DNA from 4 places in the Shewanella sp. BC20 genome. Region 1 is predicted to be linked to each of the others. Evidence: predicted binding sites of a transcription regulator. Region 1 holds the regulator's gene; each other region holds the start of a gene.
What was found. The regulator LexA, encoded in region 1, represses DNA repair genes until DNA is damaged. The targets are predictions, from matches to a motif close to TACTGTATNNNNATACAGTA.
Positions count from the first base shown of each region.

Region 2: a site for LexA is predicted at 5,827-5,846, ahead of recA (recombinase RecA). Genes of this name have one in related genera too.
Region 3: a site for LexA is predicted at 1,664-1,683, ahead of recN (DNA repair protein RecN). Genes of this name have one in related genera too.
Region 4: a site for LexA is predicted at 2,147-2,166, ahead of CBX96_RS06870 (YebG family protein). Genes of this name have one in related genera too.

Region 1 is NZ_NHRI01000009.1:83,359-91,632, forward strand. It holds gene CBX96_RS11045 (cytochrome c oxidase subunit 3) at 1-349, opposite strand, end outside; gene CBX96_RS11050 (cytochrome c oxidase assembly protein) at 346-927, opposite strand; gene ctaD (cytochrome c oxidase subunit I) at 929-2,521, opposite strand; gene coxB (cytochrome c oxidase subunit II) at 2,531-4,072, opposite strand; gene CBX96_RS11065 (cell division inhibitor SulA) at 4,479-4,991, opposite strand; gene lexA (transcriptional repressor LexA) at 4,988-5,608, opposite strand; gene plsB (glycerol-3-phosphate 1-O-acyltransferase PlsB) at 5,770-8,193, shown strand; gene mtr (tryptophan permease) at 8,193-8,274, shown strand, end outside.
Region 2 is NZ_NHRI01000016.1:8,052-16,325, forward strand. It holds gene CBX96_RS15925 (aspartate kinase) at 1-1,250, opposite strand, end outside; gene alaS (alanine--tRNA ligase) at 1,260-3,884, opposite strand; gene CBX96_RS15935 (regulatory protein RecX) at 4,160-4,627, opposite strand; gene recA (recombinase RecA) at 4,645-5,718, opposite strand; gene mutS (DNA mismatch repair protein MutS) at 6,101-8,274, shown strand, end outside.
Region 3 is NZ_NHRI01000016.1:32,605-40,878, reverse strand. It holds gene recN (DNA repair protein RecN) at 1-1,611, opposite strand, end outside; gene CBX96_RS16045 (AEC family transporter) at 1,741-2,703, opposite strand; gene lldR (LysR family transcriptional regulator LldR) at 2,937-3,836, shown strand; gene CBX96_RS16035 (DUF3319 domain-containing protein) at 3,842-4,075, opposite strand; gene CBX96_RS16030 (YjaG family protein) at 4,174-4,773, opposite strand; gene barA (two-component sensor histidine kinase BarA) at 4,748-7,555, opposite strand; gene rlmD (23S rRNA (uracil(1939)-C(5))-methyltransferase RlmD) at 7,657-8,274, shown strand, end outside.
Region 4 is NZ_NHRI01000004.1:260,016-268,289, forward strand. It holds gene prc (carboxy terminal-processing peptidase) at 1-413, opposite strand, end outside; gene proQ (RNA chaperone ProQ) at 442-1,083, opposite strand; gene CBX96_RS06865 (GAF domain-containing protein) at 1,362-1,820, opposite strand; gene CBX96_RS06870 (YebG family protein) at 1,836-2,135, opposite strand; gene CBX96_RS06875 (paraquat-inducible protein A) at 2,341-2,976, shown strand; gene CBX96_RS06880 (paraquat-inducible protein A) at 2,978-3,595, shown strand; gene CBX96_RS06885 (PqiB family protein) at 3,582-6,218, shown strand; gene CBX96_RS06890 (hypothetical protein) at 6,301-6,597, shown strand; gene CBX96_RS06895 (nucleoside recognition domain-containing protein) at 6,742-7,968, opposite strand; gene rsmF (16S rRNA (cytosine(1407)-C(5))-methyltransferase RsmF) at 8,115-8,274, shown strand, end outside.

The sequences.
Region 1 (8,274 bases):
GCCAAGGCACAGCGACCATACGGGCGTAAAATAAGGCACCGAAGAAGGCGGCAAAGAACATCACCTCGGAGAAGATAAACCAGCTCATGCCTTGGCGAAACGATCTATCCATCTGATGGGAATAGAGGCCCGTCATCGATTCTTTGATCACGGTTCTAAACCAGCCAACCAGCATAAACAGGATGACGGCTATGCCTGCCAGTAGAATATAGCCGCCACCCGAAGCGCCAGATTTGAGTTGATGTACAAAATGTCCTGCCCCAAAGGCAATTAAAAACAAGCCGATAGCACCAACAATCGGCCAAGCACTCTGGGCGGGGACGTAGTAAGTCTCATGTTTAGTGGTCATTTTGCAGCTCCTTGCTCTATGGCAGACGCTAACTGCTTGTCGGTAATGTCGTAGAGGGTGTAAGAGAGGGTTAAGGTGTGGATAGACTCGGGTAATTGAGGATCCACGAAGAAGATCAACGGCAGCTCGGCGCGACTCGCGGCGGCTAAGTGTTGTTGGTTAAAACAAAAACATTCGGTTTTATTGAAATAAGCCGCACCTTGTCCGGGCGAAATAGAAGGAATCGCCTGGCCAACGATCGCTCTGTTAGAGACATTTTGCGCCAGGAATGCCGTGTGAATGAGTTCTCCCGGATGCACTTCGAGCCGTTTCGTTTGTGGCTCAAATTTCCACGGCATGCCGGTCTGCACCTGCGAGATAAACTCCACCGTTACCACGCGGTTCTTGTCCACAGTGATCGCTTGATAACTGCTGGCAGTATTGGAGGTTTTGCCATTAATCCCCAGTTTTTCGCACAACACATCGTAGAGCGGCACTAAGGCGAACCCAAAGCCAAACATCCCAAGGCAGCCCAGCACCAGCAGGCTGATGAGCTTACGGTTGGACTTGATGTTGGGCTGATGGGGTTGGCCTTGCATGTTATTTCACCTCGGGTGGCGTGGTGAAAGAGTGGTAGGGCGCAGGGCTGGGGAGGGTCCATTCTAAGCCTTCGCTGCCTTCCCAAGGTTTGGCGGGCGCCTTTTCACCGCCCCGAATGCACTTAATCACCAGCACGAGGAAAATCAGCTGAGATAGCCCAAAGGCAAAACCCCCAATCGACACGATTTGGTTTACATCGGCAAATTGAATCGAGTAATCGGGAATACGCCTTGGCATACCCGCAAGACCTAAGAAATGCATCGGGAAAAACAACACGTTGACCGAAATCACCGAGCACCAAAAATGCCACTGGCCGAGCTTTTCGCTGTACATATGGCCGGTCCATTTTGGCAACCAGTAATAGGCCGCCGCCATGATGGAGAAAATCGCACCAGTGACTAACACATAGTGAAAGTGGGCCACCACAAAGTAAGTATCGTGGTATTGGAAGTCGGCTGGCGTGATGGCGAGCATCAGGCCAGAGAAGCCGCCAATAGTGAACAGGATAATAAAGGCCACCGCGAACAACATCGGGGTTTCAAAACTCAATGAGCCGCGCCACATGGTCGCTACCCAGTTAAACACTTTCACCCCAGTCGGCACGGCAATCAGCATAGTGCAGTACATAAAAAACAACTCAGCAAACACAGGCATGCCGGTGGTGAACATATGGTGCGCCCACACGAGGAAGGACAGAATCGCAATACTTGCCGTGGCATACACCATGGATGAATAGCCGAATAATGGTTTACGGCTGAAAGCTGGAACTATGGCGGAGATAATGCCGAAGGAAGGCAGAATCATGATGTAGACTTCGGGGTGACCGAAGAACCAGAAGATATGCTGGAACATCACAGGATCACCACCACCTGCCGCCTCGAAGAAGCTAGTACCGAAAAACTTATCGGTTAACACCATAGTAACGGCGCCCGCGAGTACGGGCATTACGGCGATCAGCAAGAAGGCGGTAATCAGCCAAGTCCAGACAAACAACGGTAACTTCATCCACGTCATGCCGGGAGCGCGCAGGTTGACTATGGTGACGATCACGTTGATGGCCCCCATGATCGAACTTATCCCCATGATATGAATAGAGAATACAAATAATGCTGTGCTGTCAGGGCTATAAGTGGTCGAGAGTGGTGCGTAGAAGGTCCAACCGAAGTTAGGGCCGCCGCCTTCCATAAACAGTGAGCTCAGTAAAATAGTAAAGGCGAAGGGGAGGATCCAAAAACTCCAGTTGTTCATCCGAGGAAGTGCCATATCTGGCGCACCAATCATCATAGGGATCAGCCAGTTAGCCAGCCCTGTGAAGGCCGGCATCACGGCGCCGAATACCATGATTATCCCATGAACTGTGGTCATCTGGTTGAAGAAGTTAGGTTCAACGAGTTGTAATCCGGGCTGAAAGAGTTCGGCGCGGATCACCATGGCCATCGCACCACCGGTTAAAAACATAATGAAACTAAACCACAGGTACAGGGTGCCAATGTCCTTGTGGTTGGTGGTGAGTAACCAGCGCATGATGCCTTTAGGTGCACCGTGATGGTGTTCATCATGGGCGGCAATTTGGTCTTGAGTCAGTGTGCTCATCTTAATCCCCTACTGTCCATGGCGAGCAATATCAGCGGGTTGCACTGTATCGCCAGTATTATTGCCCCACGCATTGCGCTCATAGGTAATGATGGCGGCAAGCTGTTGTGGCGTGAGTTGTGTGCCAAATGCCTGCATCGCCGTGCCCGGTTTACCGTGCATCACAATGTCGATGTGATTGGCGACCGGACCCGTTGCGATAGCGCTGCCAGCAAGGGCGGGGAAGGCGGGAGGCATACCGGCACCCGTTAGCTGGTGGCAGGCGGCGCAAATCGTGGCATAGGTCTTTTCCCCTTCGGCCATCAGTTCATCATGGCTAAGCGTGGGAAGACTCGCGGGGTCGACACTGGCGGCGGGTTCTGTCGCAGGCTTTGGCGCATCGGTGGTTGCTGGGGGCGGAGTCGTTGCTACTGGTTCGCTATTGGTGCCACCTGATTTATGGGCATCAACGTCTTTGGCTTGCACCGCATCCCCCGTGTTATTGCCCCACGCATTACGCTCATAGGTAATCACGGCGGCAATCTCTTGGGTCGTTAATTGTTTGCCAAAGGCTTGCATGGCCGTACCCGCTTTACCATTGAGCACGATTTCAAGATGGCCGCTCAGTGGTCCGGTCGCAATCGGGCTGCCTTTGAGGTGCGGGAATACTCCTTGTAGACCTTCACCGTTGGGTTGGTGACAGGCCGCGCAGTGACCGAGGTAAACTTGCTCACCCTGAGCCATCAGCTCTTCTTTAGTCAGTGTTTGCGATAACGCGGCTTGTGCGGCTTGCGCAGCGGCATTGGCGGCTTGTTTTTGTTCTTCAACCCATGCATCGAACTCGGCTTCGGGTAATGCCTGCACCACTATCGGCATAAAACCATGGTCTTTACCGCAAAGCTCGGCACATTGGCCACGGTAAATACCGGGTTTATCGATACGGGTCCACGCCTCGTTGATAAAACCTGGGTTAGCGTCTTTTTTTACCGCAAAGGCGGGCATCCACCATGAGTGGATGACATCCTCTGAGGTCATCAAGAAGCGGATTTTACGATTGATGGGTAATACTAGGGGTTTATCGACCTCGAGTAAGTAGTGCTCTCCCTTGGCTTCATTACCTTCGATTTGAGGTCTTGGAGTGGCGAGAATGCTGTAAAAATCAATATCTTGATCGAAGTAGCTATAATGCCATTTCCATTGAGAACCTGTGACTTTTACCGTGAGATCGGCATTGCTGGGATCTTCCATGGCAATCAGAGTTTTCGTGGCGGGAATCGCCATTAAGATCAGAATGACAAAAGGAATAATCGTCCACGCGATTTCGACTTTTGTGCTCTCATGGAAGTGAGACGCGACCGCGCCCTTGGATTTTCTGTGGTTGATCATGGCATAAATCATCACGCCAAAAACCACTAGGCCTATCGCGCAGCAGATATACAGAATCGTCATGTGTAAGTGATAAACCTTGCCACTGATTTCTGTTACGCCGGGGGTCATGTTGAACCGCATGTCCGCTGCGGCCAACGGTGGGGCGAATAGCACCACGAGTAAACAATACAACCATTGCTTCACAAGACTTCTCCTCTGCCAATTGCGAATAGCAACTACAAAGAAGAGCAACACAGTAAGTCTCAACTCTATGCAAACTCTTCAGTTCCCAAAAAAGCTTCTCTGACTTCAACGTGCGTTGGCGGCTTACTTTTGATTAAGTATTGTTACTGCTGGTATTAGCCACACTGGCACATACTGCTGAATAAACCCATTATTCTCGATTTTTGTGGGCAAGAGATATTCGATAAATCGTCGATATTTTTTGCCTAAACGGGCGATATATTATGCTCGCCTGAATCAAACATACTTGCTGTTTAAAAATTGATCAAGATCACTTCTTTTTCTAATTGTCTGAAAAATTGCCAAAAAAAAGCCCCACATTCACAGGTGAGGCGGCTTTCAAGGCTAAATACGCAGTGCAAAAATTTTAATGAACAGAGCTAAAAAAACTACCTTGGGCAAAGTGAGCTGGTTGCTTGAGTGTCGCGTCCGTAGGTGAGTGATTTACGAAACCTTCGAGCACGATTCCCATGGCGCGGGCGCTCTTGGCCACAATTTGCAAACGACGATTGTCACGGGCATCGAGTGAGTGGATCCAAGTAATTACTGCGCTGGAAGTGCCACTAGTTAAGGCTTTTTCCATGGCCCACAGGGTTTCCACTTCATCTTTCGCATGGACTAAGAGTACGCGATCCATACGCACGCCAGCGCTGGCCAGTAACTGCTTGTAGCCAATACTGGGTGGATTGATGAGCACGACCCAGCGGCCTTGTTGGCTCAGTTGTGCCAACTGTTTACTAAGTTGCATTAGCTCTTGGCGCCCTTGGCTCTCGGTAGGCATAGTGATGATAGGCGTATGCTGCCAGTCAGTATCGGTTTCGCGTACCGCATCGAGCCATAAACCGGGGTGACGCGGGGCATTACCTAGTAGTTTGTTCATAGCCAATCTCCATTGCGGATCACCCCTACGGCGAGCCCTTCAATTGTTAGACTTTGGAAACTTAAATCGACTTTAATCGGGGAGTAATCTTCATTTTCAGCATGTAGATAAACGAGATTCCCTTTCTTTTCAAAGCGTTTAACTGTTACATCATCGTCAACGCGAGCAACAACTACTTGGCCATTGCGCGCTTGCTGTATCTTATGAACGGCGAGCAGATCTCCCTCGAGGATACCGATGTTCTTCATACTGTCGCCTCTGACGCGCAGCAAGAAATCGGCGGCTGGGTGGAACATGCTGGGGTCGACTTGGTAATACTGTTCGACATGCTCTTGGGCGAGGATAGGTTCGCCCGCAGCCACTTGACCAATCAGTGGTAAGCCAGATTCGCTGTTATCTTCTTCCTCAACTGGGAGGCGGATCCCGCGGGAAGTGCCAGGCATGATCTCGATGCAGCCTTTTTTTGCCAATGCCTTAAGGTGTTCCTCGGCGGCATTTGCACTTTTAAAACCCAAACGGGTGGCGATTTCGGCCCGGGTGGGTGGCATGCCAGTCTCGGCAATATTACGTTTAATCAGCTCTAAAATTTCGGCTTGGCGTGGCGTCAACGGTCTCATGTTCTTTCCTGTTTTTCTATACAGTTACTGTTAGTATATACAGTATTATTCGTAGTGCAAGTATTAACCACTTTTTAACGCGATTGGAGAGTATTAGCGAATATTCCCTAGAATCTGGTATTCTATGGGGCTAATGAACGTACTTACATTGCATAAGAATAATGCCTAAACAAGACTCTCTTTGGTTGAAATCATTACGCTGGATCCAAAAACACTTAGTGCACACTATTGTTGTGCCGCAGGATCCCTTTGCCGATCTGAATCTGGACGCGTCCAGACCGCTTGCTTATGTAATGAAAACAGAATCCCTGAGTGATATTGCTGCGTTAAGCGAAATCACCACTAAGCTGGGTTTGCCAAGCCCCTACGAGCCGCTCGTGGTCAATGGCGTTGTCGCGCCCCGTGTAGTTTGCCTCGAAGGCCGTAAGCCTTTGTTTGGCGAGCGTGCCAGTAATGAGCCATTCCTCGAATGTTTTATGCGCCTGTTGGCCGTCCATAAGGAAAAGCCAGAGTTAGATATTCAGCTGGTGCCTGTGAGTCTGTATTGGGGCCGTACTCCGGGTAAAGAAGACGACACCATGAAGGCGGCTGTGCTTGAGCGCGAGAACCCAACTTGGTTACGTAAGTGCTTGATGATCCTATTTTTGGGCCGTCACAACTTTGTTCAGTTTTCGAATGCGGTATCGCTACGTTACATGGCCGACGAACACGGCACCGATATGGGGATTGCCCATAAACTGGCGCGGGTGGCTAGAGTACATTTCCGCCGCCAACGCAAAGTGATGACAGGGCCTGTGCTGCCGAATCGTCAGGCAATGTTCCACTCCCTGCTGAAATCCGAATCCTTACGCAAGGCGATTCAGGAAGAAGCGGCGAGTAAGAAGATTTCCGAAACCCAAGCCCGTGAAACAGCAATTGAATATCTTGATGAAATTGCTGCGAATTATTCCGACAGCCTAGTGCGTATTGCCGAGCGTTTCCTAACTTGGTTATGGAACAAGCTCTACAGCGGTATCAACATCAAAGGTGCTGAACAAATCCGTCAGCTTCACCATGATGGTCACGAGATTGTTTATGTACCTTGCCATCGCAGCCATATGGATTACCTGCTGTTATCCTACATTCTGTATTACCAAGGCATGGTGCCACCGCATATTGCGGCGGGGATTAACCTAAACTTCTGGCCTGCGGGGCCGCTATTCCGCCGTGGCGGCGCTTTCTTTATTCGCCGTAGTTTTAACGGCAATAAACTCTATACGGCAGTGTTCCGTGAATACCTCGATCAGCTGTTTGCTAAGGGATATTCGGTTGAGTATTTCTCTGAGGGAGGCCGTTCTCGCACCGGTCGTCTATTGGCGCCGAAAACGGGCATGATCGCCATGACGATCAACAGTGTGCTGCGTGGTATCGAACGCCCTGTCACCTTAGTGCCTGTGTATTTAGGCTACGATCACGTGATGGAAGTGGCGACTTACCACAAAGAGCTGAGCGGTAAGAAAAAACAGAAAGAATCTGTATGGCAAGTCTTTGGTGCTATTCGTAAATTAGGTAATTTTGGCCAAGGTTATGTCAACTTTGGTGAGCCGATTACACTGCAAAACTTCTTGAATGAAACCGCGCCTAACTGGCGCACTGAAGTGGCCGACGATCCCGAACAAAAACCGACTTGGTTAACCCCAGCGGTCAACGTGTTAGCGAATCGCGTGATGACCCGCATTAACGATGCTGCCGCCGCCAGTTCTATCACCTTGACTAGCTTAGTGCTGCTGGCGTCGGAGCAAAATGCCCTAGAGCGTTGTTTGCTCGAGCGTCAGTTAGATTTGTACCTGACGTTGCTTAAGCGTGTGCCTTACACTTCGTTTACGTCGGTGGCCGAAGGTGATGGCAAGCACTTAGTGCAACAAGGTTTAGAGCTGAATAAGTTCTCCATCAATGCCGATCCTCTGGGTGAGATAGTATCTATTGACGCGAATCAAGCGATTTCAATGACTTACTATCGTAACAATATCATCCACTTATTTATTATTCCGTCGTTGATTGCCAGCTGCTTAACCAACAATAAGCAGATTTCAAGAGCCCATATCCTAGGGATTGTGAGTGACTTCTATCCGCTATTGAAGGCGGAGTTATTCATGGGTATCAAGGACCTCCCAAGTTATGTGAATCAAGTGCTGGATCTGTTTATTGAGCAGGGTCTGGTGCAGGAAAGCGATACGCTGTCGGTGGTGACCGAGCACACCAGTCAAATGTTGTTGCTGGCCGGAAGCGTTAGCGAAACCTTGCAACGTTATGCGATTATCTTCAATCTGCTGGCCCACAGACCTAAGATGGAGCGTTCGGAGCTGGAGTCTGAAAGCCATCTGCTTGCCCAACGTTTAGGGGCGCTGCATGGAATTACCGCGCCAGAATTCTACGACAAGAAACTCTATAACACCTTGAGTGTTAAGCTTAAAGAGTTGGGTTATTTCTCCGAGAAGGAAGATAAATCCGACGTTGAGCGCATTCGCGATCAAGCCAATAGCTTGCTCAGAGCCTCAGTGAGACAAACCATAGTAGCGAGCGTGACCGCGGAGCATATCGTTTAATGGCTAACCATATGAATGCGGCGAAGAATAAGCCGGTGGGCAAGTCTTTGCTCGGTGGTGCCATGATTATTGCCGGCACCA
Region 2 (8,274 bases), on a different contig from region 1:
TTATTTAGCTCGAAGGCGTGATGTAACGCTCGAACCGCCTTGTGTAAGTCCCTTTCATCGATCACAGTTGACAATTTACTCTCCGATGTCGAAAGTAACTTAGCATGGATTGTTTCATTACCCAATACATCTAACATCTTAGTCAATAATCCAACTTTTGCCTGTAAACCTTTGCCAACTAAAGACACTTTTGCACGTTGACGCTCAACAATCAATTGGCCTAGATCAAGACTTTCACTTAAAAGCTCTAGCTCATGCAATAAAATATCGACCTTGGCTTCGGCCAGCATAAAACTGACACATTCGGCTGCTGAGGTTTCATTGAGCTTGAGCGGGGTAATAAACTCAACATCAATCTCAAGCCGTGCCAAGCAGGCTAACAGGGCTTGATAATGCTCACTGCTAGTAAACAAACCTTCGATGGTTAAGGTCGCAAGTGCCTTATTAATTGCAATACCTTGCACCGATGCGGCCATCGCCAGCTCTGATTCATCACCAAATTGGATTAATGTCCCATGGCCAGCCTCAAAACTCGACAATACACGCAGTGGCACTTTAAAACGTTGTGCGTATTCAACCGAGTCGGGATGCAGCACCTTAGCGCCGAGTTTTGCCATTTCTAGCATCACATCAAAACCAATCACATCGAGGCGTCTGGCACTACTATCGATATTCGGATCGGTCGTAAATACACCGGGCACATCGGTAAAGATTTGGCATTCATCGGCTTTTAACGCCGCAGCGAGTGCCACAGCCGTAGTATCAGAACCACCGCGCCCTAAGGTTGTTACATCACCATTGGGATCGATACCTTGAAAACCAGCCACAATCGGTACAATGCCGTCGTTTAGCAAAGAGGTTAAGTATGCCGTATCGACACGCTCAATACTCGCACGACCAAACTGACTGTTTGTATGAATTTGGACTTGATCGCCAGTCAGGGATCTCGCGTTTATGCCTCGACGTTGCAGCGCCATCGCCATTAACGCAATACTGATTTGCTCTCCCGTCGAGACAAGCATATCGAGTTCCCGCGCACTCGCGCGGGGATCGATTTGCGCCGCGAGCGCAAATAGTCTGTTGGTCTCCCCTGCCATCGCAGAAAGTACCAAGACCTGCAGCTCACCATTGTGAGCGGACTTTGCAATTTGCTCAGCAACCACTTCGATGCGTTCAATCGAACCCACCGAAGTGCCACCAAACTTCTTCACAAAAAGCTTGCTACCACTAAGCTTTCGTTTTTCGAGCACAGCAACCTCTTAAGCTAAACGCTCAGTAATCCAAGGTAATACTTGAGACAGTGCCGCATCCAGATTTTCTGGCTGGCTACCACCCGCTTGGGCCATATCAGGGCGACCACCGCCTTTACCACCCACCTGGGCAGCAACCATAGCAACCAGTTCACCGGCCTTCACTTTACCGACTAAGTCATTGCTCACGCCCGCGATAAGGTTCACTTTGCCTTCTTGAGCCACACCGAGCAGGATAACGGCGGATTTTAGTTTTTGCTTTAACTCATCTTGCAGGCCACGTAGTGCACCTGCTTCAACGCCTTCAAGTTTCTTAATCAGCACATTTACGCCATTAACTACAACCGCATCACCGGCTAAATCCGCACTCGCTGCCGCAGCTAACTTATCTTTCAGTTGCTGCATGTCTTTTTCAAGTTGCTTCATTTTATCCAGTTGTGCTTTCAGCTTAGCCACAACAGATTGAGTATCGCCTTTAAGCAGTGCTGCCGCTTCTTCAAGTTGCGCTTGTTGCTGTGCCACATAGGCCATCGCCGCAGCGCCGGTTACCGCTTCGATACGGCGAACGCCTGCTGCGATACCACCTTCAGAAGTAATTTTGAACAGACCAATGTCACCGGTACGGCCAACGTGAGTACCACCACACAGTTCGATAGAGAAATCGCCCATAGTGACAACACGCACTTGTGCATCGTACTTCTCACCAAAGAGCGCCATAGCGCCTTTTTCTTTCGCTTCATCAATCGCCATTTCAGCGACTTTCAGCTCATGGTTACGGCGAATTTGGATGTTGACTAACTCTTCAACCTGTTTCAATTCAGCTGGTTTGACCGCTTCGAAATGAGAGAAGTCGAAACGTAAACGCTCAGGGTCAACTAACGAACCTTTTTGAGTAACGTGAGTGCCCAACACTTGACGCAGCGCAGCATGTAATAAGTGAGTCACAGAGTGGTTTAACTGGGTGCGGTGACGCAGTTTCTTATCCACTTTTGCTTCAAGTACTTGGCCAACGCTTAAGCTGCCAGCCGTTAACGTACCTTTGTGACCTGAAGCTTGACCAAACTTTTGCGTATCGCTAACAGCGAACTCAATACCTTGAGCTACTAATACGCCCTTGTCGCCGACTTGGCCACCCGATTCTGCATAGAATGGCGTCACATCGAGCACGACTACGGCATCATCACCCGCATTGATTGCAGGAACTGACTCACCGTTTAGGTAAAGTGCCGTAACTTTGGCATTGCCTGTGAGTTCTGAGTAACCACAGAATGCAGTTTCAGCATCAATTTTCAGTGCCGCGTTGTAATCGGCGCCGAAGTTACCCGCGGCTTGCGCGCGGCTACGTTGTTCAGCCATCGCCGCTTCGAAGCCCACTTCATCGACGATAATGTTGCGCTCGCGGCATACGTCAGCGGTTAAATCCACTGGGAAGCCATAGGTATCGTACAGTTTGAAGACAGTTTCACCGTCTAAGGTGTCGCCCTGCAATTCGTTTAATGCGCTATCTAGAATACCTAAACCACGCTCAAGCGTACGAGCAAACTGCTCTTCTTCCGCTTTAAGGGCTTTTTCAACAATCACTTGAGTATCGGCAAGACCTTTAGCGGCATCGCCCATCACTTCGATTAGCATCGGAACTAACTTGTAGAAGAAGGCTTCAGTTGCCCCTAACTTGTTACCGTGACGCACGGCGCGGCGAATAATACGACGCAGTACATAGCCACGACCTTCGTTCGATGGCATTACACCATCGGCAACTAAGAAGGCGCATGAACGAATATGGTCGGCAATAACGCGCAGTGACTTGTTAGATAAGTCAGTCACACCGATGATTTCAGCCGCTTTAGCAATCAAGGCGCGGAAAATATCGATTTCGTAGTTTGAATGAACACCCTGCATAATCGCAGCGATACGCTCAATCCCCATACCGGTATCGACTGAAGGTTTTGGCAGCGGCAACATTTCACCAGAGGCTTGGCGATTGTATTGCATGAATACGATGTTCCAGATTTCGATGAAACGGTCGCCATCTTCCTCTGGGCTACCGGGACGTCCACCCCAGATATGATCGCCGTGATCGTAGAAAATTTCGGTACAAGGGCCACAAGGACCTGTGTCCCCCATTTGCCAGAAGTTATCTGAAGCGTATGGCGCCCCCTTGTTATCGCCGATGCGAATGATGTTTTCAGCGGCAACACCAATCTTTTTATTCCAAATTTCAAAGGCTTCATCGTCTGTTTGGTAAACAGTCACACACAGACGTTCCTTTGGTAGCTTCAAGACTTCAGTCAGGAATGTCCAACCAAAACGAATCGCATCTTCTTTGAAATAATCACCAAAGCTGAAGTTACCCAGCATTTCGAAGAAAGTATGGTGACGCGCGGTGTAACCAACGTTATCTAAATCGTTGTGTTTACCACCCGCACGGACGCAGCGTTGAGCAGTGGTCGCACGTGTATAGCTACGTTTGTCCATGCCAAGAAACACGTCCTTGAACTGGTTCATACCGGCGTTGGTGAATAAAAGCGTTGGATCGTTGCCTGGTACAAGAGAACTACTGTCCACAACTTGGTGACCATTGCTGCGGAAAAATTCGAGGAAAGCACTTCTAAGCGCTGCTGTCGTTTGATACATGAAATCGTCCTGAATTGGGTAAGCATGACCAGCTACACCATAAGGTAGCCGTATTTCTATTTGCCCAGCATTATAAGCAGACTGAGGAAAGACGACCAGCCTTGAATAGCGATATAGGCTTAGGAATCTCATATTTTCGGTGAGTTTGCAGCTAAGACATGGCTTATCACAAAAGCCAAGCGGTAAAGAAGAGTCGATGAGGCGAACCCGCACCGCTGCCGAACGCCAAAGACAATGGCCAGACAAGCCAAGGGCTGCGAGTTTATGCCATGACGTTAGTCATCATTATCTTCCAAAGGGTCGTAATCTAAGGCATAGGAGACTTGTTCGTAATTAAAGCCTTGGCTCAGTAAAAACCGCACCCGTTTGGCTTTTTCTTTCGCCAGCAGGTCGCGGGATTGTGAGCCCTTAACCTCGGTGACTTTTGGGATAGCATATTTTTTGATGGCTTTGGCTTTTGCTAGCTCAAACCAATCATGATCATTTGCAGATAACGCGGCTTCGATACAATCCTTTGAAAGCCCCTTTTGGGCAATGGCTTGGCGAATACGGATAGGCCCATGACCACGGGCAATATGGCTGCGAACGAGAAGCTCGGCATAGCGCTTATCATTGATAAAACCCGATGCTTCACAATCATCGAGCACGGGATCAATATCTACGACCTCAAAGCCTTTTTCGAGCAGTTTGGAGCTGATTTCTTGGCGAGAATAGTCGCGGCGCGCTAACAGCGCGACCGCGATTTGACGGGCAGACTGGCTCAGAATACTTCGCCTGTTTCGAAATCAACATTGCCTTCGCTATTTTCATCATCAGAAGAAGATGAAGACATAGCACTTGGGTTACTTAGCAGTAACTCACGCAGTGTTTTATCGATTTCAGCAGCAATTTCTGGATTTTCAGTCAGATATTTACCGGCATTTGCACGGCCCTGACCAATCTTGTCACCCTTGTAGCTGTACCATGCACCGGCTTTTTCGATCAGTTTATGGGCCACACCTAAATCGACTAATTCACCGGTACGGTTGATACCTTGACCGTAAAGAATTTGGAACTCAGCTTGCTTAAACGGTGCAGCAACTTTGTTTTTAACCACTTTAACGCGCGTCTCGTTACCTACCACTTCATCGCCTTCTTTGATAGCACCTGTACGGCGAATATCGAGACGAACAGAGGCGTAGAACTTCAGCGCGTTACCGCCCGTTGTGGTTTCTGGGTTACCAAACATCACACCAATCTTCATACGAATTTGGTTGATGAAGATTAACAGTGTATTCGATTGCTTGAGGTTACCCGCTAACTTACGCATCGCTTGGCTCATCATACGCGCCGCTAAGCCCATGTGTGAGTCACCAATTTCACCTTCAATTTCCGCTTTGGGTGTTAATGCCGCAACCGAGTCAACGATGATCACATCTACCGCACCAGAACGGGTTAACGCATCACAGATCTCAAGGGCTTGTTCACCGGTATCGGGTTGTGAACACAGTAAGTTATCGATATCAACGCCTAACTTTTTAGCATAGATAGGGTCTAGCGCGTGCTCGGCGTCGATAAAGGCACAGGTTTTACCTTCGCGCTGAGCGGCAGCAATCACTTCTAATGTCAGCGTCGTTTTACCTGATGATTCTGGACCATAAATCTCAACGATACGTCCCATTGGTAAACCGCCAGCACCTAAGGCGACGTCAAGGGAAAGTGAACCAGTAGAAATAGTCTCAACATCCATAGAGCGGTCTTCGCCCAGCTTCATGATGGAGCCTTTACCAAATTGCTTTTCAATTTGGCTCAATACCGCAGCAAGTGCTTTCTCTTTGTTTGGATCGACCTTCATTCCTGTTCCCTCATCTAGACAGTATCAGTACTGTCAAAAGTGATATTCAATTTAATAAAGCGGGTAATACAAAAAGCGAGGCTCTTTGTCATAATCTGCTGACTAGTATACTGTACAATCATACAGTATCAAGACCTGTGAATGATTTATTTTTCAGTCAGAAAATTTTCCCGTTGTGACAAGCTTTTACCGACTCGTGCTGCAGATTTGTCAGGATATCAGTGAATATCCATGGTTTAAGGGTCAATTTTCAGAAAATTATTGCTAAGATTGGCGTCAATTTATTTTAGACAGTAATAGTGCACATCCACTGATTTTTTATCCCATTACTGTACGACTTATTTCCCCGCTTTGGGCCGGCATAACGGACGAAAACGATTTAATGAATCCTATAGATACCGATGATTTAGAAAAACATACCCCTATGATGCGTCAATATTTGACCATGAAAGCAGAGCATCACGACATGCTGCTGTTTTATCGTATGGGTGACTTCTATGAGCTCTTCTATGATGACGCAAAACGCGCCTCTGAATTATTGGGCATTTCCCTTACGGCCCGCGGCAAAAGTGGCGGTGACCCGATCCCTATGGCGGGTATCCCTTACCATGCCGTTGAAGGCTATCTGGCCAAATTGGTTCAAATTGGTCAATCGGTCGCGATCTGTGAGCAGATTGGCGATCCCGCCACCTCAAAGGGCCCGGTTGAGCGAAAAGTGGTGCGCATCGTCACCCCAGGTACTTTGACCGACGAAGCGCTATTGCAGGAGAGACAAGACAATCTGTTAGCCGCGGTTTACCAAGGTAAAGTTGGTTTTGGCTACGCGACCCTCGATGTGTCTTCCGGCCGCTTCGTGATTGCTGAATTAGAAACGAAGGAATCCCTCGAAGCCGAGCTGCAACGTACCAATCCGGTCGAAATTCTCTATAGCGAAGATTTTGGCGCGATGGAGCTATTGCATCATTTTAAAGGCAAGCGTCGCCGTCCCGAGTGGGAGTTTGATTACGATACCAGCATTAAACTGCTACTGGCACAATTTGGCACTAAGGATTTGCACGGCTTTGGGATTACCGATGCAAGGCTTTCGCTACAAGCGGCTGGCTGCTTAATGCAATATGTGAAAGACACCCAACGCACCGCCCTGCCCCATATCAATGCCATTACCCGTTTCAATCAAACCGATACGATTGTCTTGGATGCGGCAACGCGCCGTAACCTCGAACTGACACAAAATTTGAGTGGTGGTCGAGATAACACCTTAGCAGCCGTTCTTGACAATACCGCCACAGCCATGGGCAGCCGGATGTTGCAACGCTGGATCCATCAGCCGCTAAGAGACCATGCCCAGATTTTTGCTCGCCAAACGGCCGTAAATGAATTACTCGAGACCACTGCCCATGAGTCATTACATGAGCAGCTTAAAGCCCTAGGCGATATCGAACGTATCATGGCAAGGCTGGCGCTTCGTACAGCTCGTCCAAGGGATTTTGCCCGCCTACGCCAAGCATTAAACCTATTGCCTCAGTTGCAGCAATCACTCGCGCAGTTAAGTGCGCCCCATACGGTGAAACTAGGCCAACTCTTAGGTGAGTTTCCCGAAGAGCAACAACTGCTTGAGCGCGCGATTGTCGATAACCCGCCCATGCTTATCCGTGATGGCGGCGTGATCCGTGAAGGCTACAATGCCGAGTTAGATGAATGGCGAGGCTTAAGTGAAGGAGCCACTGATTATCTAGTTCAACTCGAGGCGCGGGAAAAAGAGCGTACTGGCATTGCCACACTGAAGGTTGGCTACAACCGAGTGCATGGCTACTACATTGAAGTCAGTCGCCTGCAATCGCAGCAAGTGCCGTTAAATTACCAACGTCGTCAAACTCTTAAGAATATGGAGCGTTACATCACGCCCGAGCTTAAGGAATACGAAGAAAAAGTGCTGTCGAGCCAAGGTAAGGCGCTCGCCCTTGAAAAACAACTTTGGGACGAATTGTTTGATTTAATCCTCCCCAAGTTGCATGAACTACAAGCCTTCGCCAGAGCGGCAGCTGAGCTCGATGTGCTGAGTAACTTTGCCGAACGTGCCGAAACTTTAGGGTATACCTGCCCAGAACTGAGCAGCGAAATCGGCGTAAAAATCGAAGCGGGTCGCCATCCAGTGGTTGAACGTGTGAGTCAAACGCCTTTTATCGCCAACCCTGTCACCCTACACAATCAACGCCGGATGTTGATTGTTACAGGTCCAAACATGGGCGGTAAATCAACCTACATGCGCCAAGTGGCGCTTATCACCCTAATGGCACATATTGGCTGCTTTGTGCCAGCTGATCGCGCCATCATTGGCCCTATCGATCGAATTTTTACTCGGATTGGCGCCTCAGACGATCTCGCCTCTGGTCGCTCAACCTTTATGGTGGAAATGACTGAAACGGCAAATATTCTCCATAATGCGACCGCGCAAAGTTTAGTCTTGATGGATGAAATTGGCCGCGGCACCTCGACCTACGATGGCCTGTCATTAGCTTGGTCTGCAGCGGAATATTTAGCACTGCAAGTCGGTGC
Region 3 (8,274 bases), on a different contig from region 1:
ATCGCCGCCGAGTAATCTGGCGAGCTCTTGGATACGTTGCTCCCTATCTAAAGGCATCATAGTGGTTTCAGTGCTTCCAGCCTTGTTGAATTTATTCACAAACATATGTTGATGGCCATTACCGGCAACTTGCGGCAAGTGGGTCACACACAGTACTTGGGTTGATTCGCCAAGGCTACGTAGCATACGTCCAACCACGGCAGCGGTGGGGCCTGAGATCCCAACATCCACCTCGTCGAAAATGAGTGTAGGTGTGGCAACCTTTTTTGCGGTGATGACTTGGATACCTAAGCCAATACGTGACAATTCGCCGCCTGAGGCAACCCTTGATATAGGTTGTAATGGCTGGCCTGGGTTGGTGGTAACCATAAACTCTATATTATCGCTGCCGTTCATCGACATGATTTCTGGATTGAAATTCACTTCAATGGTGAACTTACCCTTGGGCATGTTGAGCTCATGGATGGATTGAGTCACCAACTTGTCCAGCTCTTTCGCATAACGGGCGCGGCTTTGACTTAGCTTTTGCGCGTTAGCGAGGTAGGCCACTTTACTGGCTTCCACCTGGCGTTGGATATCTTCTAGCTTATTTTCATCATCATCGAGGGTTGTGAGTTCGGCCCTGAGGGCGAGATGATGCTCGGCTAATTTGTCAGGGCTAACATGGTGCTTACGGGCCAATTGCATGGCTTTAGAGAGCCTTTCCTCTAAATAGGCAAAATGCGCGGGATCGAGCTCAAGTTTACTCAGGTAGTGCTGCAATTCGCCGGCGCTCTCTTGCACTTGAATAAGCGCTTCGTTCAGCATAGTGCTGACATTGGTTAATGCGGGGTCATAACTTTGCAGATTTTCGGCAAGGCCGACGGCTTTATTCAGCAGCGATTCGATATTGCTCTCTTCACCATCCGTGAGTAAAAACAGGCTGGCTTGGCAGCTATCGACTAATTCGGTGCCATTTGCCAGGCGTTTGTGTTCCTGTTCAATCTCTTCAAATTCACCGACCTTGAGATCAAACTCATCTAACTCTTCAACTTGATATTGCACCAGCTGTTTACGGGCGATACGTTCCTGCTGGGAGGCTTCTAATTGTTTGAGTTCGGCTTCAATTTGTTTACAGCGCTGATAGCTTGCCGCGACTGTGTCTATTAGTAGTCTGTGATTGGCGTAGCTATCGAGTAAGGTGAGCTGATGTTCACTCTTTAACATTGCGTGGTGGGCGTGCTGGCCATGGATCCCCACAAGCAATTGCCCCAGTAATTTTAACTGAGTCAAAGGGACGGGATTGCCATTGATATAGGCGCGTGAGCGGCCGTCACTGCCAATGGTTCGACGCAGAATACACTCATCATCGAGTTCGAGATCGTTATCTTCAAGCCAGCGTTTTGCCAGAGGTACATCCTCGAGCGAAAATCGGGCACTGACTTCGGTTTTGCTCGCGCCAGGGCGAACACTGCTGGCATCGGCACGGTTTCCTAAGCATAATCCTAGCGCGTCAATAGCGATGGATTTTCCCGCGCCAGTCTCACCAGTAATGCTGGTCATACCGGGGCGAAAGTCCAGTTCAAGGAAACGTACGATAGCGAAATTGTTGATGCTGAGTTGGCAAAGCATAGTGAGTTCCTGTCGAAAAACTTACCAAATCACTGTATTGATAAACAGTATATACTGAATTTATATACAGTAAAGTGGCTTTGGGTGAATATTCGACATATCGCGATAAGCTAAAGCCTAATTATTTGTTTATGAATAGGTTTTAACGAGCTGTTCCAAAATGGGCAAGCTGAAAAAGGTCACTATAGTGCCAAAGAGTATCCCTTGAGCACTGGTGGAGGCCTGAGTGTTATAGCGCTGCGCCAACAGATAGACGCTTGCCGCCGTGGGCAAGGCACTAAGAATGACACCCATAACGAGGTAGTCGCCCGTGACACCCACGCCTTTTAACATGAAGTAAACCAAGGCGGGTTGCAGGATAAGTTTAAACAGGTTGATAAGGCTCAATTCGATAAAGTTTGTCAGGCTAAATACCTTGCTATCTTTTTGATAGCGCATGGCTTTCGCCAGTACCATGCCGACAGCAAAGAGGGCGCATGGGCTGGAGGTATTGCCTATCTGCTGGATCATCATTGCCAAGCCTGCTGGTAAGGTTATCCCTAATGCCGAAATGGCCACGCCAATAAAACAACCTATCACAATCGGGTTTTTCACCACGGCCAGCAGCATGATCACCGCGGCGTGATGTTGCCGCTGTTTATTGGTGGCGAGTTCTAATGAGACCAAGGCCACGGCAAACATGAGTACGGACAATAAACTGGCAATCGCAGCGGCAACTAAGGCGCTTTGTTGCTGGGGGAATAAGATGACAAGGAGTGGAATACCGATAAATGCGGTATTACCGAAAGTGGCATTTAAGGCGCGCACGGCGGCTATCGCAGGCTGTTTAGGATTCACCAGCAGGGAAATGCCGATACAAACGAGGTAAATCACCAACATACCTGCGCTATACCCGGCGATAAATCCCCATTGTAGGATCTCTTCAATGGGTTGCTGCGCCAGTGCTATCAAAAGGATGGCCGGAAACGCAATATAATAAACATATTGATTGAGTACTTGGTCTGTTTCTACTGGAAGAAAGCGCAGCTTTTGCACTAGTGTGCCCAGTAGCATGATCCCGAAGACGGCAAACAGAGGGGTTAAAATGGTCATGTCCCTCACTCATCCTTTTGTGTTGCTTATCCCGTAAACGAGTCTCGGGATATTCTCTCAGCCAATTGACGATAATCGGCGCTAGCGCAGTAAATTTATCGGCAAAATAGCATAGCATTCCCCCTGGAGGCTATTGCGCTATGGTCGTAGAAGTGAATAATTCTACGTTTAAAACACAATGAGTTAGTGCGCGTTATGGATGCAGGCACTCACATAAACGATTGGGATTGAAAATGGCTGATGATATAGGCGGCGAGCTGCAGTTAATTTATCTGTTTGTGCATTTAGTGAATGCGGGGAGTTTTTCCCAAGCGGCTAAAGAGCTCGATATGCCCATCGCCACCGTGAGCCGTAAGCTGGCCAAACTTGAGGAGAAGCTCGATAAGCAATTGTTTATGCGTAGCACCCGTAAGCTGCGGTTAACCGAAGAAGGCCTAGCGTTATTCCAACGTTATCAGAGCGTCATTGCCCAATTTGATGAACTGAGCGGTGTCGGCAGTGATAAGCCCGAAGGGACATTGCGGATTGCGGCGCCGATTTCGATTATTTCTATCATCTTTATCCGCGCATTGAACGAGTTTGGACGTTTATATCCCGATATCCGCTTACATATCTCCCAAAGCAATGAGTTAGTCGATTTAATTGATAAAGGGATCGATGTGGCGATTGTGGGCGGTGCCCAGCCCGACTCCTCTTGGGTGTCGAGCACCTTAGGCGAACTCGATTACCGCCTGTTTGCTACGCCGGAATATTTAGCCTCGGCGCCAAAGTTAACCCATCCCGATGATCTTGAAGCCCACCAGTTAATTAAAGTATGGCCACTGTTTAATTGGCACTTAAAGCACCCTAATGGCGAGTCATTTTATTTTAATGGCCCTACAAAGCTTACGCTCACGGATCTACATGGGGCGATTCAGGCGACACTCGACCACGGCGGCATACTCTATGGCCCAGAATTATTTGTAAAACAGCAAATTAAAGAGGGGCAGTTAAAAGTACTCTTGCCAGAATGGATTGGTGAGCAGCGCAGAATATCGATTCTGTATCACCAGCGGAGTCAGCAGCCGCAGAAGGTGAGGGTGTTTATCGAGTTTATGCAGTCTAAGGCGCCCGAACTGTTTTCGATGGCGTAAGCCTGTTAGCGTTTGCGTGGCTTTAGCGGATTTTTACTCATGGAGTTTTGGGTTTGCTTCGCCTCTTGTAGGCTGGCGCGGGTGGCGGGCACGATACCCAGTTCAAGGTAGTAATTGACTAAACGGCGCAGTTCAAACAAGGAACCAATACGGCTTTGCTGACCGATGGTGAGTTTCCAGGTATCGGTGCGGCCTTCGCTATTGGTTAAGATAAATCCTTGATAAACGAGTTTTTTCATACTGAATGGATGCCTAGCTAAGTCCTATCCCCTCGTGCAGTATTCCCCAGTATAAGGTGCTACCTAAAAGCCAAATCTCTTAGGTAGCCTGTTCCTATTTAGGCCACGCTGATGCCGATATTCGATACACCCGCTTCGATAATCTCTTTGCGTAACCCTTTCACTAACTCGGCGGTGATCTTAGGATTTTCTTCGATGATTTCCAGCAGCGTATTTTGCAGCGCGCGCTCTTCTTCCATCACTTCATGGGCGAAGACGTAGTCATCTAAGGCATCATCGGTTAAATCCACATCGCTGATGGTTTCAATGTAGTTCGCCACTGTGCTTGAGGATAACTTGCTGATATTGGTGATATCTTCCTCAAGGTTGGTTTGAATCGCCCCGAGTAATGTCGAGAGGGCCACCACGGCATCCATCGCCGGGTACACACCATAGCTATCAAAGTCGGCAGGTTCTGGGGTGTTATCTTCTAAACGCTGCAAATGCACATCGATGTTGAATTTCAGCTTGTTGTCGTACTGGGATTGCCAAAGAAGCTCGAGCACAGTGCTTAATACCGCAGGATCGCCAAACTCGCAAACCTCTGAAAACAATTGATAGTTAGGTAACATTCGTTGGCAAAGGGCAATGGCAAAGAGTTTTTTCTGTGGTAGTTCTAGCGCCTTTAAACGCTTAAAGAAGCCCGTTTTTTTGGTCATCTGTTATTTCCGCTGATAGCTGTGATAGCACTTGTTTTGCCGCCGATTCTACCTTAGTTAGCTCATCAAGTAACTCTAGTATTTCCGGTTCGAGATCTTCGACACGGGCATCACGTTTCAATGCCGATTCAATCTCTTGGCATAATCGTTGTGTCGTTGGCACCCCACAATAGCAACTAGCACCATGGAGCTTATGGATTGTGCTGAGCATAGTCGCTTGGTCATCTTGACTCAGCGCCGTCTCGATGGCCGAGACGGTTTGAGGCAGCGAATCCAATAACATGCGCAGCATGTCTAAGGCTAAATCCGACTTATGGTTTGCTTGGGTTAAGCAAAGATCCCAGTTGAGGGTGTGTAAATCGAAGTGGGTGAACTTGGGCCGAGTGATCCAGCGGTTTATCTCCGCTTTGAGGGCGGCTTCATCTATGGGTTTAGGCAAGTAACCATCCATACCGCTGCCTAAAATCAGTTCACGTTCCTCGGCAATCGCATGGGCGGTCACGGCAATAATGGGCGTGTTGCGGTTCATCGATCCTTGGCGGATTTGCTTAGTGGCGCTGATGCCGTCGGTGCCCGGCATCTGAATATCCATAAAGATAAGGTCAAAGGTGCGGCTCTTGGCTTGTTTGACGGCTTCTTCACCGCTGTTAACGGCGATGACGGTCGTCACTAACTCGTTAAGCAGGGTATCAATTAGCTTCAAATTGGCAAAGTTATCGTCCACCGCCAATACAGTCAGTGATTGGCGCGCGGCGGGTACTGTGATGCTGGCAGGCGGTAAAATGTCATATTCCATTGGCGGATAGAGCATATTACGCGCCAGTTGGTGCTCGCTCACCGGCAGTGACAACACCACATCGGCATTGGGGCGAATAAATTGGCTTAGCACTTCCTGCTCTTGGCAATCGAACAGCACTATTAAGCAATCCGTCTTAGTCTTGGCTTGGTTTAAGGTGCTGACTAATTGATTGGGATTGCTAAATCCATGGCAGCTCAATAGCACATAATCGAACTGATGCTCAGTGGTCGAGAGCGTCGTCTGTAAACTCGGAATGTGTTGATGGTGAGTAACTTTGGTATCCCATTGCTTTAATTGACGACTAATCACCGAATGGGTGAGCACTCTGGGCTCATAAAACAGCACGGTTTTATCTTTAAGCTTTTCAAAGGGCAGTGAGTCACCAATTTGGAATTGACCGAGTCCTAATGGCAGAGTGAACCAGAAGTTAGAGCCCTTATCCACCGCCGAGGTAAAGCCAATTTGGCCGCCCATCTGGTTGACGAGACGCTTAGTGATGACCAAACCAAGCCCTGTACCGCCAAAGCGGCGAGAAATCGAGGAGTCCGCTTGACCAAAGGCTTGAAAGAGGAAGTCCTGCTGGCTGTCGTCAATCCCAATCCCGGTATCAATCACATCACAGCGCAGTACCACTTGCTCGTCGGTCTGGTTTTGTAATTCTAATTTGACTAACACGCTGCCTGAATCGGTAAACTTGATGGCATTGCCTACTAAGTTATTGATAATTTGGCAAACGCGCATGGCATCGCCGTTAACGTTGTCGGGGACGTTTGGCGCAATATCGACGACCAATTCCAGCCCTTTCGCCTGCGCGCTGCCCGAGATTAAAGTAATTGTCTCACCTAAGGTTTCCCTTAAGCCGAATGGCATTTTTTCTAACACCATTTTACCGGCTTCGAGTTTCGAGAAGTCGAGAATATCGTTGATAATCGCCAGTAGGTTAGTGGCGCTGCGCTCGATGGTATTAATGTAATCGACTTGGCTCGAGTGCAGCGGGGTTTTAACGAGTTGACGGGCAAACCCGATCACGCCGTTTAAGGGGGTGCGCAGCTCGTGGGACATGTTCGCCAAGAATTCCGACTTAATGCGACTGGCCTCCAGCGCGCGTTTTTTGGCTAAGTCGAGCTCGACGTTTTGGATCTCAATCTGCTCTAAGGTTTCCCGCAGATCCGAGGTTGCCTGATCGATATTTTGCTGCATCTCATCGTGATATTCCGATAGCGAACCCGCCATGGCGTTAATACCGCGTTTCAGCAAATCCAGCTCACCGATAAGATTACCCTCGAGCCTCGCATCGAGTTTACCCTCACGAATTTTGGCCACCACTCGCACCATTTCGGTAATCGGCTGGGTTACGTTTTTCACCAGACGAAAGGTAAACAACAGGTTTAATTGCACCCCAATCAAGACGATAATAAAGGCGGCCACTGCGGCCCTATGTTGTTCGAGCAGCGCACGTTCTTTATTGATAATCACCGAAATATAACCAAGCAATTCGCCATTATCGGTTTGGATATCAAAATTGATGGGCGCGCCCGGCGCCGGAGGGGCGGTGGCAAAAATCGGCGTTCGAAGGATAAGGCTATCGCCCACATGCTCAATTTCGGTTTTGTGCAGATTACTCAGCGCCTCTTTATAGCGCATGATTTCGAAATCTTTGTGATAATGCGATGTGACAAAGAGTTGATTTTGAATATCAAAAATAGCGATGGATTTAACGAGCGTGGATTTATTCAGCTGGGCGGCGGCAAGGAGCCGTTTGGTGGCCTCTCTATCATTGCCTACGAGTCCCACTTCACTGGCAATCGCTAAAGGTTCGATAATATTGCTGCCCTGTTCAATCAGCGTATCTTCGAGTTCATAGAAGCGATTTATGGTAAAGTAGCTGCCCAGCAGAATACCGACTAAGATCGTCGGCGCAAGCGCTAGCACCAGAACCCAGGAACGTAAGCTGTATTTGGTCATGTTGTTGACAGGGTTCATAGCCGCAGCGCAGTTTCCTAAGTTCTAGGGACGATATGATTTTATAAGACTGCCAGAAAATGGACGGTCTTTACCAGTTTTTTATTGATTTAGAGGCCGAAATGGCACAATTTTTTAAAGCAAAACCAAATAGTTCCAAGCAATTGTCCGCGAAGCAGTCCTTCAGCGTGCACCAGCTTGATCATCTAGGGGCAGGTATAGCACAACATCAGGGAAAAGTCGTATTTATCCCCGGCGCCTTGCCCAGCGAAACCGTGCAGGCGCAGCTGACCGAACAAAAGAAAAACTATGCCCGAGCCAAGCTAATTAAAGTCGAGACGCCGAGCGCTGAGCGAGTCACGCCGCTATGCCCACATTACCAAAGCTGTGGCGGCTGCGATTTACAGCATATGTCATTAGCTGGGCAACGCGAGCATAAGTCTGCTGCCTTGGTTGATATTATGGCTAAATTTGCTGGCGCCGAAGGCAACTCAGTGCCCGCCTTGACGGGTGAGGGGTGGCACTATCGTCGCCGTGCCCGCCTTGCGACTCTATTTGATAAAAATACCAAGCAGTTAAGTTTAGGGTTTCGTGCCTCGAGCAGCAACCAAGTCGTGCCTATTGATAGCTGTTTAGTCTTGGCTAAACCCTTATCGGATTTAATTGCCCCGTTTGCTAAGTTGCTTAATCAATTGGCGGCCAAATCGAGTCTTGGGCATTTAGAGTTGATTGACGCCGAC
Region 4 (8,274 bases), on a different contig from region 1:
TCCATCTCTTTGTCGAGCAGAGAGAGTGCGTATACAAAACCTTCGTAGCGACGTTTCTGAACCAAATCAAACATCTTATAAGCAGGCTCGAGTTCACCCGTGCTCAGCATATCGTCAAACTGATTAACGTAAGGTTTGAAGCTATCGACATCGGCTTGCGTCAGCACATTACGACGGTAGTCGAGTTGCTGCAGGTAGCGGTCAAAAATCTGAGCAGAAAACGCATCATCTAATGCAAATCTATGATAGTGGGAACGAGTGTATAAATCCGTCACTCGCTTACTCGCCACTTTATGCTGCGCTTCCTGCTTGAGAGTGGGTAACTCGCTGACTTGAATCGTAGGGGGGACAGCCCAAGCCGAGAATCCGACAAAAACAGTGGCAATGGATGTAGCCAAAGTGAGTTTTCGCATCAACAAGTTACTCCGTTTGATTAAATGATTACAGCAGGATATGTTCCGCTTTCACTTTTACCGTTAAGCCGCTATCTAGCTGAACATGAATGTCCTCTTTGTTAATGTCGGTGATCACGCCGGCTACTGGCGTCATCCCTAACTTAACATTGACACGTTGCTTCTTCGCTAAATCGGTCAATTGCGCTTGAACTAAGTTAACAGCAGGCTCTGCCTTAGGTGCTACTTTTGCTGGGCGCTCAGTCTTACGTGCTGGCACGGCAACTTTCTTAGGGGCTTTCTTCGCAGGGGCTTTACCCGCAGGCGCCGCTTTTGGCGCTTGAGCTGCACGCTTAGCTTTTGCTTTATCTTGGCTTTCTTTCAACATCGCTTGAGCATGATCGATATGCTCTTGCTCTAACTCACCACATGGCTGACCATCAAGATCCACACGCTGTGCACCGGCTTTTACCGATTTCAGGTAGCGCCAGCTGCTGGTGTAGCGTCTTAAGGCAACTCGCAGTTGAGTTTTACTGACTTTAGAATCATCAGCCAACCTTTCAGCCAAATCTTGAAACAATCCGATTTTTAATGGCTTAGTTTCACCTTCAGCAATAAAGCACAAAGGAAATGTTTCATACAAATACGCCAAAATTGCGTTGGTGTCGGTCAACTTATCTGTTGATTCCATCATTACTTCCACAGTTAAAAAGGGACATCGAATCCGAGGTGATAAAAATCAGCTTCTTACGAGTCGTTTATCTTGGTTAAGCTCACATATGAGCCAAAGTACAAATTAGCATTCTCGCCGAGTTAACTAAAGTTAAAAAATATAAGTTAACAATTTTTCACGGCTGAACCTATCAGGCTTATTTCGGCAGTGCTCAAAATAAGCCTTATCAGTGCATCCGCTATTATAAGGCGCACGCCACCGATTGCGACTATGAATTATGCGTTATTGTACGCAAATTAAGCAAATAGGCAGTTTTCGAAGCTTTTTACCAATAATTCCAAGCCCTTTTGGTCTTCTTCATCGAAGCGGTCAAAAATAGGACTATCGATATCCAGCACGGCCACAACCTTACCATCGGCGCGCACTGGGATAACAATTTCAGAATTACTGGCTGAATCGCAGGCGATATGACCATCAAATTGATGTACATCGGCGACGCGCTGCGTCTGATTGGTTTGCGCGGCGGTACCGCACACGCCCTTACCCATTGGAATACGGGTACAGGCCACTTTACCTTGGAAAGGACCCAACACCAGCTGTTCGCCACGCATCACGTAAAAACCCACCCAGTTCAGTTCGGTTAGGTTATCGTTTAGCAAAGCAGAAAAGTTAGCCATGGCAGCCACTAAATCATCCTCGCCCTCGAGTAAGGCCAGCGCTTGACGATTCAGTGACTCATAAAATTGCGGTTTCATAGACTTCCTAAAAAATTATTCGGCAGCGTCGTCCTTCTTAGGCGCTTTTTTCGCTGCATTTTGTTTTGATGGCGTACTATTAACTTGAACCACGCCTTTAAGCAAGTTTGTCAGCTCATCTTTATTGTTAGCAAAATAGAATGCGAGCTGTTCGCTCACGGTTTCATCAATTCCGAGCTGCGCTTTTTGAATAAATGGAATGAGGTTATCGGCGATGTCGAGCATCTTATCGTAGGCGTCAGCCTCCTTTTTCGATGTAAATGTCATCTTCTCCACCCCTTCTCTTACCACGACAAACTGTGTAATAACTGCCATGACTGCCCTCGCACTGTTTTTATATACAGTAATCAGGATGACATAAAGTGAACTAGTGATGCAAGTGTTCTGATTATTCTGGTATTATGAGTACGCTTTTCGTTGTCGAGATGGGTCAAGCAATGTGCTATCTCACCCTGTAATATGGTTTTATTGCGGATTATTTGCTCTCTCAATGGCTTTGGGGCTAATTTAATATTTTTATATGCATGAAAATACAGCAGAAAACTCTGTAATCCTCTGTCGTTCCTGCGACTTAGCCGTTCGAAAGCGCGCCTTACCTACGGGTGTTAGGGCGTTATGCCCGCGCTGCAGCACCGCACTTTATGACACACCATACTGCTCGGTAAACGGCATGTTAGCGCTGTGTATTACCGCGCTGGTGTTCTATTTTCCCGCCAATTTTTTCCCGGTACTCGAAATCCATTTTTTGGGTAGCATTCGCACGACTACAGTGTTTCAGGGCGCCTTTGCGGTGTTCGACCAAGGTTATTGGGTCGTGGGATTAGCCGTGCTCGCCGCCGCCGTGATTGGCCCGGGGTTATTGATCCTGTCGATCCTCAGCCAGATTTTGATCGTCAAATGGGGACTGGGCAGTCCATTTTGGCGTCGCAGCCTCAAACAGTTGTTAAAGCTGCAAGGGCTGCTGTCCCAGCTCACCATGCTGGAGATTTATGTGATTAGCTTTTTGGTGTCATCATTTCAGTTATCTGATTTCTCGGATATTTACTTCGGTATGGGCACCTTCTGCTTCACCATGCTTTTTTTAGTCACCCTGTTTTTGCAGCGTGAATACGATATTGAGCATATGTGGAGTCTTCTCATGCAGGAGCGACACTAAGATGCAGCAACAGGGAAAAGACTTAGGCCTGTGCCTGTGCAGGGTGTGCCGGCAGCTTAATAGCAGTGACAATAGCCACTGCAGCCGCTGCGAGGCCGAGCTCCATGTCCGTGATCACAGCAGCTTACAAAAAAGTTGGGCGCTGCTGATCACCGCCGCCATTTTGTTGGTTCCCGCCAACCTCTACCCCATTACAATGCTCACCAATCAGGGGCAAGTGCGCCACGATACGATTTTTTCGGGGATTATCCATTTAGTGCATTCGGATATGTTGCCCATCGCCATTATTGTGTTTATTGCCAGTATTTTAGTGCCTTGGGTGAAAATTATCGGTTTGGCTACTTACCTCTGTGCCATCAGTTTTAATCTGCCAATTTCGAAAAAGAAACTCATGGTGGGATTTCATGTGATTGAGTGGATTGGCCGCTGGTCAATGCTCGATTTGTTTGTGATCTCCTTAACGGTTGCCCTCGTCAATATGGGGCAATTACTCGATGCAAAGCCTGCACCTGCGGCCACGGCGTTTGCATTGGTGATTTTACTGACTCAACTTGCCGCAAAAGTTTTAGACACTCGTTTACTCTGGGATCGATTGGAACCTCAAGATGACACAAATTGAATCGCCAAAAGTTGTGAAGAAAAAACTCTTTTCGCCGATTTGGCTGCTCCCGATAGTGGCGCTCGCACTCGGCGCATGGCTGGGCATTAAGAGCATCAAAGAATCGGGCATTGAAATTCAGATCCACTTCCCCAGTGCCACGGGGATCGATGTGGGCAAAACCTTAGTCAAATACCAAGGTCTTACTGTCGGTAAAGTAAAAGACATTGGTATCGATGAAGATCTTAAGGGCGTAAACGTCAAAGTCATGATGGACTATCGCGCTAAGCCATTCTTAAATAAAGAAACCCTCTTTTGGTTAGTCACCCCAAAAGCCAGCATTACGGGTGTTGAAGGCTTAGATGCGCTGTTTTCGGGTAACTATATCGCGATTCAACCCGGTAAAGGCAATGCCGCCACCTTCTTTGAAGCTGAGCGTCAACCACCACCGATGCAGGTGGGCTCAGAAGGGGTAATGATTGAACTGACAGCCGATAAACTCGGCTCGTTAGACGTGGGTTCGCCAGTGTTCTTTCGTCAGATCCCCGTCGGCAGCGTGGTCAGCTATCGTTTAGACGGCAACGCCAGAGTCATTATCAGCGCCTTTATCCAAGAGCAATATGCGCGTTTAGTGAAGAAAAACTCTCACTTTTGGAACGTTTCGGGCGTGAAAGTCGACGCCAGTTTAGCGGGTATTAAAGTCAACACTGAGAGCTTGGCTTCCATTCTGGCGGGCGGCGTGAGTTTCAGCTCTGATGATAAAGCGCCAGCGGCACAAAATGGTGACAGTTTTGCCCTCTACGATTCCGAAACCAGCGCCCTTGGTGGAATTGAAGTGAGCCTGACCATGAACGATGGCAACGCGATTGATAAAGGCACTCGCATTGTGTACCGCGGTATCACCATTGGTACTCTGCAGAGCAAACAACTCACGGCAACCGGCGTGACTGCGGTAGCCAAATTTGAGCCTGAATACGCCAACCTGTTAACCAGTGACGGACTGTTTTGGCTTGAAGGCGCGGATATTTCGCTCTCTGGGATCAAAAACCCCGAGCGTTTACTCACGGGAAGCGTGATTAACTTCTTACCCGGCACCAATGCCAATACGGCGCTGCCAAGCAGTTTTGCCCTGCAAGAAACGGCGCCCGATCTATTGAAGGCCAAAAAACGTCAGCTCACTATCACCTCAACTGAAAACATGGGCCTCACCGCAGGTGCTGAAGTGCGTTATAAGCAACTGCCTATCGGTCAGGTGCTGGCGGTGAAATTAACCAAAGATCTGTCGGCCGTTGAATATCAACTCGAGCTGCAGCCTGAGTTTGCCAGCTTAGTTCGCAGTGACAGCTATTTTATCCCCGAGTCGGCGCTGAGTATCGATGCCTCACTCGATGGGGTATCGGTGAAAACCCGCGATATGGCGACCCTCACCAAAGGGGCCGTGAGTCTTATCCCAGGAACCAGCGACACACCGCTTGCGGCGAATACTCGCCTGTCACTCTTTAGCTCAATGGATGAAGCGAAACAGTTTTTTGCTCGACAGCAACGTCTGTACTTTACCCTCACCAGTGTCGATGGCGCCGATGTCAGCCAAGGCTCACCGATTTACTATAAAAAAATGCAAATCGGCAGTGTGGAGTCGGTCAACTGGCAGAGTAAAACCGAAGACTTTGCGATTAAAATCGCAATCGATAAGCAGTTCCAACCCTTAGTGCAAAAACCTAAAGTGTTTTGGCGCAACAGTGCCGTGGATGTCAATGCCAGTCTTGCGGGTATTGATGTCGCCGTCGCGCCACTCCAGGGCGCGTTAAAGGGCAGCATCAGCTTAGGTTTGTTAGATAGTTCAACGACTGAGCCTAATTCAACACTTAAACTGTACGAAAGCAAACAGCTCGCCTTAGCGCAGGCTCAAGCCATCAAACTCACCTTACCCGCCTCAGCGAAATTGGCTGCCAAGGCTGCAATTCGTTATCAAGGTCATCAGGTGGGTGAAGTGACACAAGTTAAGCTCAATGCCGACTTAACCACCCTCACGGCCACCGCCTATCTCTATGGCGACTATGCCGAACACTTCAGCCGCAGTGATACTGAGTACCATATGGTTGATGCGCAAATCTCATTAGCGGGGATCAAAGCACCAGAAACCTTAATCACTGGGCCTTATATTGGTGTGTTACCGGGTAAGAGCAACCAAAAGGCGAGTCAATTCCAGGCCAAATTAGTTGAAAGCAGCTATGCCAACGTGGCCGAAGATGCGCTTAAGTTTACCTTAGAAGATAGCAACCTTGGCTCGATGAAAGTCGGCACGCCTATCTTCTTCCGTGGCATAAAAGTCGGCCAAATCGATGGTTACAGCCTGTCGACTCAAGGCAACAGCGTGCTAATGCAAGCACATATTGAGCCGCAGTACAGTCACTTAGTGAATCAGAGCAGTCAGTTCTGGGACGCTTCAGGTATCAAAGTCGATGTGGGGATTTTCTCTGGTGCGCAAATTGAAGCCGGCTCGCTCGAAACCCTATTGGCGGGCGGCATTAATGTCGCCACCAAGGAAACGACGCAAGCAGGTAATCGCTTAAACCAAGGCGCTGTGATTAAGTTGCAACACAAGGCCCAGAACGAATGGCAGGAATGGGCTCCAGCCCAGTAGCAAATCCATTTTGCTAAGGCCCTCATTCAGGGCCTGTATTACGGAACATTAGTGAAGGAACTGTTTTAACTTTAGGTGAGTCATGAAAGGAAAGTACTCAAAATTAATCCAAGAGTATTGTGAGCAAGGAAGTATCTATATTCCTCCCGGGTTTAAGCGCCATTCAGCTTCTCATTTGGCGGTAATCCGGCATGATTCAGGCGAGCCCAAGTTAGTCGCTAAAACCTTTTTTAAGAAAGAAGATCTTAATTATTATATTTCTTCCACATTAATGGAGTTGGTGATTGATAGTGGGGGAAATCTTCCTGCAAAGGTGGTTGATTTCAAAGAAAATATAGAATTCAAGATTGCAAGTAATGGTGCACTGATTAAGTTATAATCCGTGTGTTTGCGTGATAATCAGTCCCGCAAGCTTAGTGTCATTTAAAAATCAGGCGCATTTGATAAACTCTAATGCGCCTGATTTTTACCTGCTAAAGCGACTGTTTGCATCGCTATCATTGCGCCTTTCGCCACCACATCCTTAGCCATAAAACCAATAACAAACCGCAATCGCGGCGCAGATCCCTGCAAAATCGGCCGTTAAACCACAGGCAAGCGCATGGCGCCCGTGACGGATCCCAACGGAGCCAAAGTAAACTGCCAGCACATAAAAAGTCGTTTCAGTGCTCCCTTGGAAAATCGCTGCCAAGCGCCCCGCAAAGGAGTCCACACCATGGTGCGCCATGGTTTCGAGCATCATAGCCCGCGCGCCCGAGCCGCTAAAAGGCTTCATTAATGCGGTTGGCATTGCATCGACAAAACGGGTATCAAACCCCAAAAGACTCACGCCACTGGCAATTAGTTGCAGCAGGTAATCCAAGGCGCCCGATGCCCTGAGTAGGCCAATCGCCAGCAGCATGGCTAGAAGATACGGGATCAGTTGAATCGATTGGTTAAACCCCGCCTTAGCGCCTTCGATAAACTCATCATAAATCGCCACTTTTCTCACGCCCGCCACCAGCACAAAACTGAAGACTAACAGTAGCAATACCCCGTTGCCCAAGGCGGTCGACACTGTGCCAATGGAGTCTGCGGTTAAGGTCATCAAATAAAAACCACTGGCGACTAATGCCGACAGCAGCACTGCGCCATATCCGAGCACCACGGCATTGAGCAGTGAAAGCCGCTGCACAACAGCGACGATCAGAAGCCCCGCTAAGGTTGAGGCTGATGTGGCGAGCAGAATGGGTAAAAAAATGTCCGCAGGTGCGGCGGCGCCCTGCTGGGCACGGTACAAAAACACAGTGACAGGAACTAAGGTCACCGAGGAGGTATTGAGCACTAAAAATAGAATTTGCGCATTGGTCGCGACGCTTTTGACCGGATTAAGACTCTGCAAATCCTGCATTGCCTTAAGCCCCAATGGCGTTGCTGCATTATCTAGCCCAAACACGTTGGCAGTTAAGTTCATCGTCATACTGCCAAATGCGGGGTGTCCCTTGGGCACTTCGGGCATCAAGCGGCGCAGCAGCGGTTCAAACACAAAGGCAATCGCCCCAACAACGCCTGCCTTTTCACCAATTCGCATTAATCCCATCCACAGGGACAAAACGCCCACTAAGCCTAAGGCGATTTCAGCAGCGAGTTTAGCGCTGGCAAACAAGGCCTCTACCGCGTTGGCAAGCACCTCGATATGCCCATTAAAAAGCTGTACCGACATCGCCAGCAGCGATGTGAGGAAAAACACTAACCACACCCGATTTAGCACTCTGCCGCTTCCTTATTTTTATCCATGCTTTATGTTTATGTTGCTGCGATAACCGGTTTTTGATGGCAAAAGCCAAGGGAGAAAATCCCAGCCCAGTAAGGGATTATGATATACTTGCCGCAGTTGATACACAGCCTAATCCCGTTATGGTTCAATTAAATCAAAATTTTATCAATACTATTGCCCAAGAACTGCCCGCCCATCTCTCAATGGATGACTTTATCGCGGCCTGTTCAAGACCACTACGCCGCTCGATTCGCGTCAACACCTTAAAGATCAGCAGTGAAGACTTTAAGCAATTAATGC